One region of the Nonomuraea sp. NPDC048881 genome, then DNA from elsewhere that is predicted to be linked to it. Evidence: riboswitches for the same ligand, from Rfam matches in the RefSeq annotation. Region 1 holds a riboswitch; the other holds the start of a gene.
What was found. Region 1 has a riboswitch for glycine ahead of gcvT (glycine cleavage system aminomethyltransferase GcvT). Riboswitches for the same ligand answer to the same signal wherever they lie in the genome.
Positions count from the first base shown of each region.

Region 2: it holds a riboswitch for glycine, as region 1 does, so the genes downstream of both, gcvP (aminomethyl-transferring glycine dehydrogenase) here and gcvT (glycine cleavage system aminomethyltransferase GcvT) in region 1, are expected to answer to the same signal.

Region 1 is NZ_JBEZGC010000001.1:975,831-983,193, reverse strand. It holds gene AB0C33_RS04675 (3-oxoacyl-ACP reductase) at 1-628, shown strand, start outside; gene AB0C33_RS04670 (gamma-glutamyl-gamma-aminobutyrate hydrolase family protein) at 625-1,314, shown strand; gene AB0C33_RS04665 (M4 family metallopeptidase) at 1,537-3,831, shown strand; gene AB0C33_RS04660 (M28 family peptidase) at 3,903-5,276, shown strand; glycine riboswitch at 5,523-5,620, shown strand; glycine riboswitch at 5,641-5,740, shown strand; gene gcvT (glycine cleavage system aminomethyltransferase GcvT) at 5,775-6,860, shown strand; gene gcvH (glycine cleavage system protein GcvH) at 6,857-7,246, shown strand; gene AB0C33_RS04645 (L-serine ammonia-lyase) at 7,306-7,363, shown strand, end outside.
Region 2 is NZ_JBEZGC010000003.1:324,969-332,331, forward strand. It holds gene AB0C33_RS12360 (mannose-1-phosphate guanyltransferase) at 1-1,846, shown strand, start outside; gene AB0C33_RS12365 (FHA domain-containing protein) at 2,108-2,620, shown strand; gene AB0C33_RS12370 (MerR family transcriptional regulator) at 2,644-3,270, shown strand; gene AB0C33_RS12375 (bifunctional nuclease family protein) at 3,403-3,873, shown strand; gene AB0C33_RS12380 (MerR family transcriptional regulator) at 4,021-4,641, shown strand; glycine riboswitch at 4,690-4,786, shown strand; gene gcvP (aminomethyl-transferring glycine dehydrogenase) at 4,953-7,363, shown strand, end outside.

The sequences.
Region 1 (7,363 bases):
CGCGGGCGAGGTCGGTGGCCTCTTCGTCAAGGCCGACGTGACCAGCGAGGACGACGTCGTCCGGATGTTCGCCACGGCCCACGAGACCTACGGCAGCGTGGACGTCGCCTTCAACAACGCCGGCATCTCGCCGCCCGACGACGACTCGATCCTGGAGACCGGCCTGGACGCCTGGCGCCGCGTCCAGGAGGTGAACCTGACCAGCGTGTACCTGTGCTGCAAGCACGCCATCCCGTACATGCGGCGGCAGGGCAAGGGTTCGATCATCAACACCGCGTCGTTCGTGGCGGTGATGGGGTCGGCCACGTCGCAGATCTCGTACACGGCCTCCAAGGGCGGCGTGCTGGCGATGTCGCGCGAGCTGGGCGTGCAGTTCGCCCGCGAGGGCATCCGGGTCAACGCGCTGTGCCCGGGGCCGGTGAACACGCCGCTGCTGCAGGAGCTGTTCGCCAAGGACCCCGAGCGGGCCCAGCGGCGCCTGGTGCACATTCCGGTGGGCCGCTTCGCCGAGGCGTCGGAGATCGCCGCCGCCGTGGCGTTCCTGGCCAGCGACGACGCCTCCTTCATCACGGGGGCCGAGTTCCTGGTGGACGGCGGCATCTCCGGCGCGTACGTGACGCCGCTGTGACCCGTCCGGTCATCGGCGTCACGACGTACGTCGAGCCCGCCCGCTTCACCGTGTGGGACCTGCCCGTCGCGCTGCTGCCGTACATGTACGTCGAGAAGATCGTCCAGGCCGGCGGGCAGCCCGTGCTGCTGCCGCCGGCCGGCGATCCCGCCCAGGTCGTGGGCCGGCTCGACGGTCTCGTCCTGGCCGGCGGCGGCGACGTCGACCCGGCCAGGTACGGCCGGGCGGCGCACGAGCGCACCGGCTACGTCCGGGAGTTCCGGGACGAGGCCGAGTTCGCCCTCCTGGCGGCGGCCCTGGAGGCCGGGCTGCCGTTCCTGGGCATCTGCCGCGGCCTGCAGGTGCTCAACGTGCTGCTCGGCGGCACCCTGCACCAGCACCTGCCCGACGTGACCGGACACACCGGCCACTCCCCCGCGCCCGGCGAGTTCGGCCATCTGCCGGTCACGCCCGTCCCCGGCAGCCGCCTGGCGAAGGTGCTCGGCACGGACCCGGTGGCGGTCCCGCACTACCATCACCAGGCCATCGACCGGCTCGGCCGGGGCCTCACGGTCACCGCCACGGCCGGCGACGGGACGATCGAGGCGGTGGAGCTCGACTCCGGCGGGTTCGCGGTGGCGGTCCAGTGGCACCCGGAGGCGGGCGACGGACTGACGCTCTTCGAGGCGTTCACGGCGGCCTGCTGAGACCGTTACTGGAAAGCTTCTTTACCTTTTCTGCGCCCTGAAAACCCGCGAAATCCCAGCTCAAGGGGCCATACCACCGCGTTATAGGAAACTTGTTGGGTACCGGGTCGCGCCATCCCGGTGTCACCCTGTGTTCATCCCCAGCCGGCCGGGGCTCTTCCACTCCACACCCCCCTGAGGAGCCAGAGAGTGAACCCCAAACTCAGGTTGGGGGCTGCCGCAATGCTCGCGCTAGCCCTGACCACCAGCTCGCTGGTGGGCGCCACGAGCGCCACAGCCCAAGCGTCGCAGGTGGCCGATCCTCCCAGCCCCGACGAGCGCAGGAACGCGATCGCCACCGCACACAACGCGATCCTGGCCGACTCGGCGGCATTGCTGGCATCCGAGCAGGACACGTTCACGCTGACGTCGACCGTCGAAGGCGTCCGCGGCCTGCAGTACCTGACCTACGCCCGTAAGCACGCGGGCCTGCCCGTCTACGGCGGCGAAGTGGTCGTCGCCACGGACGCCTCCGGCGCGGTGGTCGACACGGTCGCCACCGGGCAGCGCACGAAGATCGGGATCGGCACGAGGGCGAAGGTCACCGCGGCCCAGGCCGCCGTGACGGCCAGGGCCAAGGTGGCCAGGGTCGAGACCGTCGCCACGCCCGTGCTGTCCGTGCACGCCACCACGACGACCCCGCGGCTGGCCTGGGAGGTGCTCGTCACCGGCGCCACCGCCGCCGGTCACGAGACCAAGCTCCACGTCTACGTGGACGCCCTGACCGGCAAGGTCATCGACGACTGGGACGAGGTGCGCGACGGCACCGGCAACAGCTACTACGTCGGCACCGTCACCATCGACACCAGCCCCTCGTACACGATGCGCGACCCCCGCAGGAGCGGCGTGGCGTGCGGCGGCCAGAACGGCTCGCCGTACACGAAGACCACCGACACCTGGGGCAACGGCTCGGGCACGAACCTGGAGACCGCCTGCGTCGACGCGCTCTACGCCGCGCAGCGGGAATGGGACATGCTGAGCGCCTGGCTCGGCCGCAACGGCATCAACGGCCAGGGCGGCGGCTACCCGGCCCGCGTCGGCCTGGCCGACGTCAACGCCTACTGGAACGGCCAGTACGGCTCCTTCGGCCACAACTCCGCCAACTCCCAGCAGCTCACGTCGATGGACGTGGTCGGCCACGAGTTCGGCCACGGCATCTTCCAGTTCACCAGCGGCGGCTCGGGCAGCGGCAACGAGACCGGCGGCATGAACGAGTCCACCGGCGACATCTTCGGCGCGCTCACCGAGGCGTACGCCAACAACCCGAACGACCCGCCGGACTACCTGGTCGGCGAGGAGGTCAACCTCTCCGGGGCCGGGCCGATCCGCAACATGTACAACCCGTCGGCCCTCAGCCACCCGAACTGCTACAGCGCCTCCATCCCCAACACCGAGGTGCACGCGGCGGCCGGCCCGCAGAACCACTGGTTCTACCTGGTGGCCGAGGGCACCAACCCCTCGGGCAAGCCCGCCAGCACCCGCTGCGACAACGGCGCCGCGATCACCGGCATCGGCATCCGCAAGGCCGGTGAGGTCTTCATGTCCGCGCTGAACATGAAGACCCAGCCGTGGACGCACGCCAAGGCCAGGGTCGCCACCCTCCAGGCCGCCAAGACCCTGTACCCGGGCAGCTGCACCGAGTTCAACGTGGTCAAGAACGCCTGGGACGGCGTCAGCGTACGGGCCCAGTCCGGCGAGCCGACCTGCACCCAGGGCAGCAACGACTTCTCGGTCAACCTGAACCCCGCCTCCGGCAGCGTGACTCCCGGCCAGAGCACCACGACCACGGTGAGCACCACCGTGACCGGCGGCTCGGCGCAGTCGATCACCCTACGGACCGGCACCCTGCCGGCCGGCGTGACCGCCTCGTTCAGCCCGGCCACCATCACCGCGGGGCAGAGCTCGACGCTGACTATCAACACCTCGGCGAGCAGCCCGCAGGGCAGCCACTCGATCGCCATCACGGCCGACGGCGCCGACGTGGACCGCCAGGCCACCTACAACCTGCAGATCGGGCAGAGCTCGCCGAACGACTACTCCTTCGGCGTGACGCCGTCGTCGGCCTCGGTGCAGGCCGGTCAGTCGGCCACCGCCACGGTCAGCACGCAGGTCACCGCCGGTCAGGCGCAGAGCATCGCCCTGGCGGCGAGCAACGTGCCCGCGGGCGTGACAGTCAGCTTCAACCCGTCCACGATCACCGCCGGGCAGTCGTCCACGGTGACGTTCGCGACCACGAGCGGCGTGACGCCCAGCACGTACACGATCAGCCTGAACGCCGACGGCGCGAGCGCCGACCACTCGGCCTCCTTCAGCCTGACGGTGGGCGGCGGCCAGGGCACCACGTGGCAGACGTACACGGCCTACACGGCCGGACAGACCGTCACCTACCAGGGCACCAGCTACCGCTGCCTCCAGGCGCACACCAGCCTGCCGGGCTGGGAGCCGCCCAACACCCCTGCCCTCTGGCAGCCGGTCTAAGTCGCACGACCTGGGCGGCCACGCCGGAGTGGCCGCCCAACCCCCTTGAGGAGCCACAGATCGTGAACGCCATGCTCAGGCTGGGCGCCGCGGCCACCGCCGCGTTGGCCCTGACCCTCACCACGCCGGCCGGACCGGCCGGCGCCGCCGCCGACCCCGCGCCCGACATCCCCGTCGCGAACGTGACGGCGCATCTGAGCCAGTTGCAGTCCATCGCCACGAGCAACGGCGGCAACCGCGCCTCGGGCAGGCCGGGCTTCACCGCCTCGATGAACTACATCAAGGGCAAGCTGGACGCGGCCGGCTTCACCACCCGCGTGCAGAACTTCAGCGGCGGCAGCAACCTGATCGCCGACTGGCCGGGCGGCCCGGCCAACCAGACCGTGATGCTCGGCGCCCACCTCGACAGCGTCGCGGCCGGCCCCGGGATCAACGACAACGGTTCCGGCTCGGCCGCGCTCCTGGAGAACGCCCTCACCCTGGCCGCCCGCAAGCCCACCCTCACCAAGCACGTGCGCTTCGGCTGGTGGGGCGCCGAAGAGGCGGGCATGGTCGGGTCCAGGTACTACGTGCAGAACGGCGGCGCGAGCGGCGTCGAGGTGTACCTGAACTTCGACATGATCGCCTCGACCAACGCCGGCTACTTCGTCTACGACGACGACGCGGCGATCCAGCGCACCTTCAACGACTACTTCGCCACCATCGGCCTGCAGACCGAGGGTGACAGGGAGGGCGACGGCCGCAGCGACCACGCCTCGTTCAAGAGCGCGGGCGTCCGGGTCGGCGGCCTGGCCACGGGGGCCGGGGCGGTCAAGAGCTCGGCCCAGGCCGCCAAGTGGGGCGGCTCGGCCGGGCAGGCGTTCGACCGCTGCTACCACAGCGCGTGCGACAGCTACCCGAGCGCCATCAACACCACGGCGCTCGACCGCAACTCCGACGCCATCGCGTACGCCATATGGAAGCTCGCCGTGGGCACCGGCACGCCCACGGAGAACGACTACTCGATCTCGGTGACCCCGTCGTCGGCATCGGTCCAGGCCGGTCAGTCGGCTACCGCGGCGGTCAGTACCCAGGTCACGTCCGGCCAGGCGCAGAGCGTCGCGCTCTCCGCCGGGAACGTGCCGAGCGGGGTCACCGTCTCCTTCAGCCCGTCCACGGTTCAGGCGGGCCAGTCGTCCACCGTCACGATCGCCACCGCCAGCGGCGTCGCGGCGGGGACGTACACCATAGGGATCAACGGCGACGGGACGACGGCGGACCACTCCGCGTCCTTCACCCTGACCGTCGGAGGGGACGGCCAGGGCACCACCTGGACGGCTTACAAGTCGTACACGGCCGGAGACGTCGTCACCTACCAGGGGGTCAGCTACCGCTGCCTCCAGGCGCACACCAGCCTGCCGGGCTGGGAGCCGCCGAACGTGCCCGCCCTCTGGGCGCGGGCCTGACCCTAGGACCTGATCTCCGGGTTCGATCCCGCGCGGGCCGGTCACCGCCGGCCCGCCCCGAGCTGCCGCGTGCGAGCTGACCTGCCATGACCGGCTCGCGCGCGGCCACCAACGCGGCCGCGACCCCGCCTCTCCGGGGCCGCGGCCGCTTTTCGCTGCGTGCGGGATGTCGCGGATGCCGCGGATGGCGGGGGGCGAAGCGCGACAACACCCCCATGACGGCACTAGGCTGACGGACATCACCGGCGAAACCGTGCGGGAGAGCACCCTGACAGCCGGTCAGGGTCCCTGAAGGAGCAAGCCCTCCCCGCGAACCTCTCAAGGCAAAGGACCGCGCGGCAGCCCTGTAAGGCGTTCTTACGGGGAGGTGACCTCTGGAAAGCAGGCCCTCGGGGCCTCGCCGAAGGTGAAAGTCCGGTAAAACTCGGGCGAAGCTCTCAGGCATCCATGACAGAGGGGGAGGATGCTGGCATCCAATCCTGTCCTGAGGTGCGACAAATGTCCCGACCTACGCCGCTACGAGACGTCCACGAGGCCCTAGGCGCCACGCTGACCGACTTCGCCGGCTGGCTCATGCCGCTCCGGTACGGCAGCGAGTCGGCGGAGCACAAAGCCGTCCGCGAGGCGGCCGGGCTGTTCGACCTCTCGCACATGGGCGAGATCTTCCTGACCGGTCCGCAGGCCGGAGAGGCCCTCGACTACGCGCTGGTCGGCCACCTGTCGGCGCTCGCGCCCGGCCGGGCCAGGTACACGATGATCGTGGACGAGCGCGGCGGGGTGCTCGACGACCTCATCGTCTACCGGCTGGCGGACGAGGAGTTCATGGTGGTGGCCAACGCCTCGAACTCCGACAAGGTCGCGGATGAGCTGAAAAATCGCACTAAGTCGTATGACGCGGCGGTCGATGACCGCTCCCAGCAGTACGCCCTCATCGCGATCCAGGGCCCGAAGGCCCAGGAGATCCTGGCCACGCTCACCGACGCCGACCTCGACGGTCTCAAGTACTACGCGGGCCTGCCCGGCGTGGTCGACGGCCGCCAGGCGCTCATCGCCCGTACCGGCTACACCGGCGAGGACGGCTTCGAGCTGTTCGTCGCCAACCAGGACGCCGTGCCGCTCTGGCGCGCCCTGGAGGCCGCGGGCGAGCCGCACGGGCTGCGCGCCGCCGGTCTGTCCAGCCGCGACACCCTCAGGCTGGAGGCCGGCATGCCGCTCTACGGCAACGAGCTGAGCTCCGACCTGACCCCGTTCGACGCGGGGCTGGGCAGAGTGGTGAAATTCGACAAGCCCGGTGACTTCGTCGGCAGGGCGGCACTGGAGGCGGTCAAGGACGACCAGCCCCGCCGCCGCCTCGTCGGCCTGGTCGCCCAGGGCCGCCGGGTGCCGCGTCACGGCTACCCGGTCACCCGCGACGGCGCCGTCGTCGGCGAGGTCACCAGCGGTGCGCCCTCCCAGACCCTGGGCAAGCCCATCGCGATGGCCTACGTGGACGCCGGGGCCGACACAGGTCTGGCCGTGGACATCCGGGGCAGCCATGAACCTATGGACCTGGTCGAGCTGCCCTTCTACAGGAGGAACAAGTGAGCAACATCCCTGACGACCTGAACTACACCAAGGAGCACGAGTGGGTGTCGGGCGTGGACGACGGCATCACCGTGACCGTCGGCATCACGGCCTTCGCCGCCGAGGCTCTTGGTGACGTCGTCTTCGTGCAGCTCCCCGAGGTCGGTTCGACCGTCGAGGCGGGTGACTCGGTCGGCGAGGTCGAGTCCACCAAGTCGGTGAGCGAGATCTACGCGCCCGTCGGCGGCGAGATCGTCGAGGTGAACTCGGCCGTGGCCGACGACCCGTCGCTGGCCAACAGCGACCCGTACGGCGACGGCTGGATGTTCCGCGTCCGCATGGAGGGCGACGCGGAGGACCTGCTGTCCGCCGAGGAGTACACGGCGCTCACCTCAGGCGAGTCCTGACACCAACGCCGGGGCCCGCCGCGGGCCCCGGCACTTCCTGAACTGAAGGGCGCCCATCAATGGCGATCAGCGTCTTCGACCTCTTCAAGATCGGCATCGGACCGTCCAGCTCCCACA
Region 2 (7,363 bases), on a different contig from region 1:
CACCCACGCCAGCTACCTCAAGGCCCAGGCCGACGCGCTGTCCGGCCGGGTCCGCCTCGACATCGGCGGCTTCGAGCTCTCCCCGGGCGTCTGGGTGGCCGACTCGGCCACGGTCGATCCCGACGCCGTCCTGAAGGGCCCGCTGCTGATCGGCGACTACGCCAAGGTGGAGGCGGGCGCCGAACTGCGCGAGTACACCGTGCTCGGCAACAACGCGGTCGTGCGCGAGGGCGCCTTCCTGCACCGCGCGGTCGTCCACGACAACGTCTACGTCGGTCCCGGCGCCCATCTGCGCGGCTGCGTCATCGGCAAGAGCACCGACGTCATGGGCGGCGCCCGGGTCGAGGAGAACGCCGTCATCGGCGACGAGTGCGTCATCGAGGCCGAGGCGTACGTCTCCAGCGGCGTCAAGGTCTACCCGTTCAAGACCATCGAGGCCGGCGCGGTCGTCAACACCAGCGTCATCTGGGAGTCGCGCGGCCAGCGCAACCTGTTCGGCCCGCGCGGGGTCAGCGGCCTGGTCAACGTCGAGATCACCGCCGAGCTGTGCGTCCGGCTGGCCGGCGCGTACGCCACCACCCTGCGCAAGGGCGCCTACGTCGTCACCTCCCGCGACTGCTCCCTGGCCGCCAGGGCGCTCAAGCGGGCCGTCATCGGCGCCCTGACCGCCGCCGCGATCAACGTCCTGGACCTGGAGGCCGCGCCGCTGCCGGTGGCCCGCTTCCACACCGCCCGCGAGTCGGCCGCCGGCGGCATCGCCCTGCGCACCACGCCCGGCGACCCGCAGAGCGTCGACATCGTCATCATGGACGACCGCGGCGCCGACCTGCCCCCGGCCGCCCAGCGCAAGCTGGAGCGGGTCTTCTCCCGCCAGGAGTACCGGCGGGCCTTCCCCGGCGAGATCGCCGAGCTGCACTACCCGGCCAGGGCCGTCGAGGGCTACACGCACGAGCTGATGCGGGCCATCGGTGTCACCGGCGTCAAGGACATGAAGGTCGTGGTCGACTGCGCCGGCGGCACCTCCTCCCTGGTGATGCCCACGCTGCTCAGCCGCGCCGGCGTCGAGGTGCTCACCGTCAACGCCCGGCTGGACGACGTCTCGCCCACCGAGACGCTGGCCGAGCGCCGCCGCGACCTGCAACGCCTGTCGGAGCTGGTCAGCTCCTCGCGGGCGGCCTTCGGCGTGCGCTTCGACCCGGTCGGCGAACGCATCGCCCTGGTGGACGAGACCGGCCAGCTCATCAGCGAGGAACGCGCCCTGCTGGTCGTGCTGGACCTGGTGGCGGCCGAGCGCCGGGGCGGCCGGGTGGCCCTGCCGGTCACCACCACGCGGGTCGCCGAGCAGGTCTGCCGCTTCCACGGCGTGCAGGTGCAGTGGACCTCGACCGCGCTCGACGCCCTGACCTCCGCCGCCCAGGGCCCCGACATGATCTTCGCGGCCGACGGGCGCGGCGGGTTCGTCGTGCCGGAGTTCAGTCCGGCCATCGACGGCCTGGCCGCGTTCATGCGCCTGCTGGGGCTGGTGGCCCGCACCCGGCTGTCGCTCAGCCAGATCGACGCCAGGATCCCCGAGGTCAAGCTGCTGCGGCGGAGCGTCCCGACCCAGTGGGCGGCCAAGGGCGCGGTGATGCGCTCGGTCATCGAGGCCGCCGAGGCCGAGCCCGACGGCTGGCGCGTGGACACCACCGACGGCGTGCGGGTCGCCCGCGACGACGGGTCGTGGGTGCTGATCCTGCCCGCCGCCGCCGAGCCGGTCACCGACCTGTGGGCCGAGGCCCCCGACATGGACGGCGCGCAGGCACTGCTCGAACGGTGGGCCCGCGTGGTCGAGCAGGCGGCCGTCTGATCACGTAGAGTAGCCGAAAAGCCTTCGCCCGAGATGTGCGCGCGGAGTGCCGCAAGATCGTAATGTAGAAACGCGCGGCGGCATGGACCACGGGGTGGGGGCGGCGGTAACTTTGTCAGCGTCCGAACCGCAGTCCAGCGCCCCGCCTTGACCTTTGCCGCTGATCAGCGTAAGTTGCGGCATTCGCAAACTTGAAGAGCGAAGGCAGGCGCGTCCCCAGCACCGTCGCCGCGTCTTCGCGGTAGGAGGCCGAGCCGATCGATGCCGAGCGTCTACTGCACGCAGTGCGGGCACGCCAACCCCGAGGATGCCCGTTTCTGTTCCCGCTGTGGGTCACCGCTGACCAGACCCGAGGTCTCCGGGGACACCACGTCGACGATCTCGGTCGCGGGAATCGAGGCGTACGAGGCTGAGACAGGCGACATGCTCCTGGCCGAACGGGCGCTGGTCGAACAGCTCCCGCCCGGCACGGCGTTGCTCACGGTCACCAGGGGGCCCAACCAGGGCAGCCGGTTCCGGCTGGACAAAGACCTCACCACGACCGGGCGCCACCCGGAGAGCGACATCTTCCTCGACGACATCACCGTCTCCCGTCGCCACGTCGAGTTCTACCGCCACCGCGGCGGCCAGTTCTCCGTACGCGACGTGGGCAGCCTCAACGGCACCTACGTCAACCGGGAGCGCATCGAGGAGGTTCCCCTGCACTCCGGAGACGAGGTGCAGATCGGCAAGTTCCGCCTCGTCTTCCTGATGAGGGTCAACGCCGGCGCATGAGCTCACAGGCGGCACGCTCGCACATGAGCATCGGGGAGGTGCTCGCCCTGCTGCAGGGCGAGTTCCCCGACGTCACCGTGTCCAAGATCCGCTTCTTGGAGGGTGAGGGGCTGATCGAGCCCGAGCGCAGCCCCTCGGGCTACCGCAAGTTCACCCATCTCCACGTCGAGCAGTTGCGTTTCATCCTGACCGAGCAGCGCGACCACTACCTGCCGCTGCGGGTGATCAAGGACAAGATGGCCGAGAGCTTCGGCCGTCCGCGCGCGGTGCAGCAGACCCAGGAGATCCGCTACGACCGGGCCCAGTTGCTGGAGGCGGCCGGCATCGACGAGGAGACCCTCGCCGAGCTGGAGGACTACGGCCTGCTGGCCCCCGTGGCCAGGCGCTACGACGAGGAGGCGCTGAAGATCGCGCGCAGCGTCGGCGCCCTGGCCCGTTTCGGCCTGCACGCCCGCCACCTGCGCGCGGTCAAGGCCGCCGCCGAGCGGGAGTGCGGGCTGGTCGAGCAGACCGTCGCGCCCATACTCAAGCGGCGCGCGCCCGGCGCCATCGGCGAGGCCGACGAGGCCGCCAGGGAGTTGTCCACGCTCCTGCTCGACCTGCACGCCTCCCTGGTGCGCCTCGGCGTCAGGTCTGTCCTGGGCCGCTGAGGGCACAGAGCTGGAAGGCCGGGGCACATTCCAGGCCTGACGGGTGTTACGTTGAAATGCATAAGCGTGTAGCAGAAACGACCCAGTCAACAGCTGTGCCGGGCGACCGGCCGGCCGAATACGGAGCAGCCCGTGTTGCAGATGGAGGTCGTGGGCGTTCGAGTTGAGATGCCCACAAATCAGCCGATCGTCTTGCTCAAGGAGGCACACGGGGAACGGTTCCTTCCGATCTGGATCGGCATGACCGAGGCGACCGCGATCGCCCTGGCGCAGGCCGAGGAGCCGCCGCCCCGGCCGCTCACCCACGACCTGTTCAGGGACGTGCTGAGCGCGCTCGGCGTCGGGCTGCGCGCGGTCAACATCGTGGCCCTGCGTGACGGCATCTTCTTCGCCGACCTGGTGTTCTCCAACGGCGTGGAGGTCAGCGCCCGCCCCTCCGACTCGATCGCCCTGGCGCTGCGCACCGGCGCGCGCATCTTCGCCAGCGAAGAGGTGGTCCAGGAGGCCGGTGTGATCATCCCTGACGACCAGGAGGACGAGGTGGAGAAGTTCAGGGAGTTCCTTGACACGATCACTCCCGAGGACTTCGGCAGGGCGGGGTAGGTATTTCAGTGCATTTACGCTTCACGACGCGCCGAGCCGGATCGTTGACTGAGCATGGTCACGGTCCTACGGTGCAAGTGAAACCCGTGGTCGCCCTTTACGAACCCCCAGATCAGGCCATGGGATGAGAGAAAGCCGGAGGTCCGCGTGGCGGTCAGCAGCGGCGAGGGAAAGACGGCCGGCCAGGAAGATCCGGTGCGGCGCGAGAGCGCGCGGCAGCGTGCCGGAGAGCAGGGACTGCTCTTCGACGAGCAGCCCGCGACGGTGCCCGACGACATCGGATACCGCGGGCCCACAGCCTGCTCGGCGGCCGGCATCACCTACAGGCAGCTCGACTACTGGGCGCGCACGGGCCTGGTCGAGCCCACGATAAGAGCCGCGCACGGCTCGGGCTCGCAGCGGCTCTACAGCTTCCGCGACATCCTGGTGCTCAAGGTCGTCAAGCGGCTGCTCGACACCGGGGTGTCGTTGCAGCAGATCCGCACCGCGGTGCAGCATCTGCGTGACCGCGGGGTCGCCGACCTCGCGCAGATCACGCTCATGAGCGACGGTGTCAGCGTCTACGAGTGCACCTCGGCCGACGAGGTGATCGATCTCCTCCAGGGCGGCCAGGGCGTGTTCGGCATCGCCCTCGGCCGGGTCTGGCGAGAGGTCGAGGGCTCCCTCGCGGAGCTGCCGGGGGAACGGGCGGCGGTCGAGGACACCGTCCCGGCCGACCATCCCGCTGACGAGCTCGCCAAGCGGCGTCGCGCACGCCGCACGGGGTGAGCTGAACCGCTGAACACACCGTAGTAATCTAGGACAGAGTAAGGCTGATGACCCCGTGCGGGAGAGTCCCTGGGCTTCGGTCCTGGGGCGCCGAAGGAGCAACCCTCCCCGGAATCTCTCAGGCATCCCGTACCGCTCGGGTGAGGCAACTCTGGAAAGCAGGTGCGCCCGCCAGGCGCACCTCACCGACGGTGCAAGCCCCACGGTGGGGTGAAGCTCTCAGGTCGCGATGACGTCGCGATGACAGAGGGGGAGATCCGGCACTCGCCCGCGCCCTGGCGCCGGTCTCCAAGCCTCGGGAGGCAACCTCCATGACCGACCTGTCCGCTCCGCCGTTCTCGTCCAGGCACATCGGCCCATCGGAGTCCGAGCAGCAGCGCATGCTCGAGGCCGTGGGCTTCGAGTCCGTCGGCGATCTGGTGGCCGTGGCCGTGCCCGAGGCCATCAGGGTCAAGGACCGGCTCAAGCTGCCGGCCGCCGCGAGCGAGACCGAGGCCATCGCCGAGCTGCGCGAGCTGGCCTCCCGCAACCGGGTGCTGACCTCCATGATCGGCCTGGGCTACTACGACACCGTCACGCCCGCCGTCATCCGGCGCAACCTGCTGGAGAACCCGGGCTGGTACACCGCCTACACGCCGTACCAGCCGGAGATCTCGCAGGGCCGCCTGGAGGCGCTGCTGAACTTCCAGACGGTCGTCTCCGACCTGACCGGCCTCGACGTCGCCGGCGCCTCCCTGCTGGACGAGGCCACCGCCGCGGCCGAGGCCATGACGCTGGCCCGCCGGGCCGGCAAGTCCAAGAGCGACGTGTTCGTGGTCGACGCCGACACGCTGCCCCAGACCAAGGCCGTGCTGGCCACCCGCGCCGAGCCGCTCGGCATCACGCTGGTCGAGCACGACCTCGACGGCGAGCTGCCCGAGTGCTTCGGCGTGCTCGTCCAGTACCCGGGCGCCTCGGGCCGCCTGCGCGACTTCCGCGACGTGGCCGCCAGGGCGCACGAGGCGGGCGCGCTCGTCGTGGCCGCCGCCGACCTGCTGGCCCTCACGCTGGTGGCCGCCCCCGGCGAGCTGGGCGCCGACATCGCCGTCGGCTCCTCCCAGCGCTTCGGCGTCTCCTTCGGGTTCGGCGGGCCGCACGCGGCCTACATGTCCGTACGCGAGGGCCTGCAGCGGCAGATGCCCGGCCGTCTGGTCGGCGTGTCGGTCGACGTCGACGGCGACCCCGCCTACCGGCTGGCCCTGCAGACCCGCGAGCAGCACATCCGCCGCGAGAAGGCCACCAGCAACATCTGCACCGCCCAGGTCCTGCTGGCCGTGATCGCCGGCATGTACGCCGTCTACCACGGCCCCGAGGGCCTGCGCCGGATCGCGCACCGCGTGCACCGGCACGCCGTCGCGCTGGCCGGCGGGCTGCGCGAGGCCGGCCTGGAGGTCGTGCACGGCGAGTTCTTCGACACCGTGCTCGTCCGGGTTCCCGGCAGGGCCGCCGAGGTGGTGGCCGCCGCGGCCGAGCGGGGCGTCAACCTGTGGCAGGCCGGCGACGATCACGTCTCGATCGCCTGCGACGAGAAGACCGGCGCCGCCGAGCTGGTCAAGGTGTGGGCCGCCTTCGGCGTCGAGCGCGAGGAGGTGGCGCTGGAGGCCGACGCGCTGCCGGCCGACCTGCTGCGCGAGTCGGACTACCTGACCCACCCGGTCTTCCACAGCCACCGCTCCGAGACCGCGATGCTGCGCTACCTGCGCAGACTCCAGGACAAGGACATCGCGCTCGACCGTTCGATGATCCCGCTCGGCTCGTGCACGATGAAGCTGAACGCGACCACCGAGATGGAGCCGATCACCTGGCCGGAGTTCGCCGGCGTGCACCCGTACGCGCCGGAGGCCCAGACCGAGGGCTACCGGGAGCTCATCGGCACCCTGGAGGGCTGGCTGGCCGAGGTGACCGGCTACGACGCGGTCTCCATCCAGCCGAACGCCGGCTCCCAGGGCGAGTTCGCCGGCCTGCTGGCCATCCGCGCCTACCACCAGGCCAACGGCGACACCGAGCGGGACGTGTGCCTGATCCCGTCCTCGGCCCACGGCACGAACGCGGCCAGCGCCGTCATGGCGGGCATGCGGGTCGTCGTCGTGGCCTGCGACAGCGACGGGAACATCGACCTGGCCGACCTGGACGCCAAGATCGCCAAGCACCGCGACAAGCTTGCCGCGATCATGGTGACGTACCCGTCCACGCACGGCGTGTACGAGGAGTCGATCACCGAGGTCTGCGCCAAGGTGCACGAGGCCGGCGGCCAGGTCTACGTCGACGGCGCCAACCTCAACGCCCTGGTGGGCCTGGCCAAGCCGGGCGAGTTCGGCGCCGACGTGTCCCACCTCAACCTGCACAAGACGTTCTGCATCCCGCACGGCGGCGGCGGCCCCGGCGTCGGCCCGGTCGCGGTCCGCGGCCACCTGGCGGCCTACCTGCCCGGCCACCCGCTGCGCGACGGCGGCCCGGTCGGGCCGGTCTCGGCCGCCCCGTACGGCTCGGCGGGCATCCTGCCGATCTCGTGGGCGTACGTGCGGATGATGGGCTCCGAGGGCCTCACCGCGGCCACCGAGCAGGCCATCCTGTCGGCCAACTACCTGGCCCGGCGCCTGGCCCCGCACTACCCGGTGCTCTACACCGGCCGCGGCGGCCTGGTGGCCCACGAGTGCATCGTGGACCTGCGCCAGATCACCAA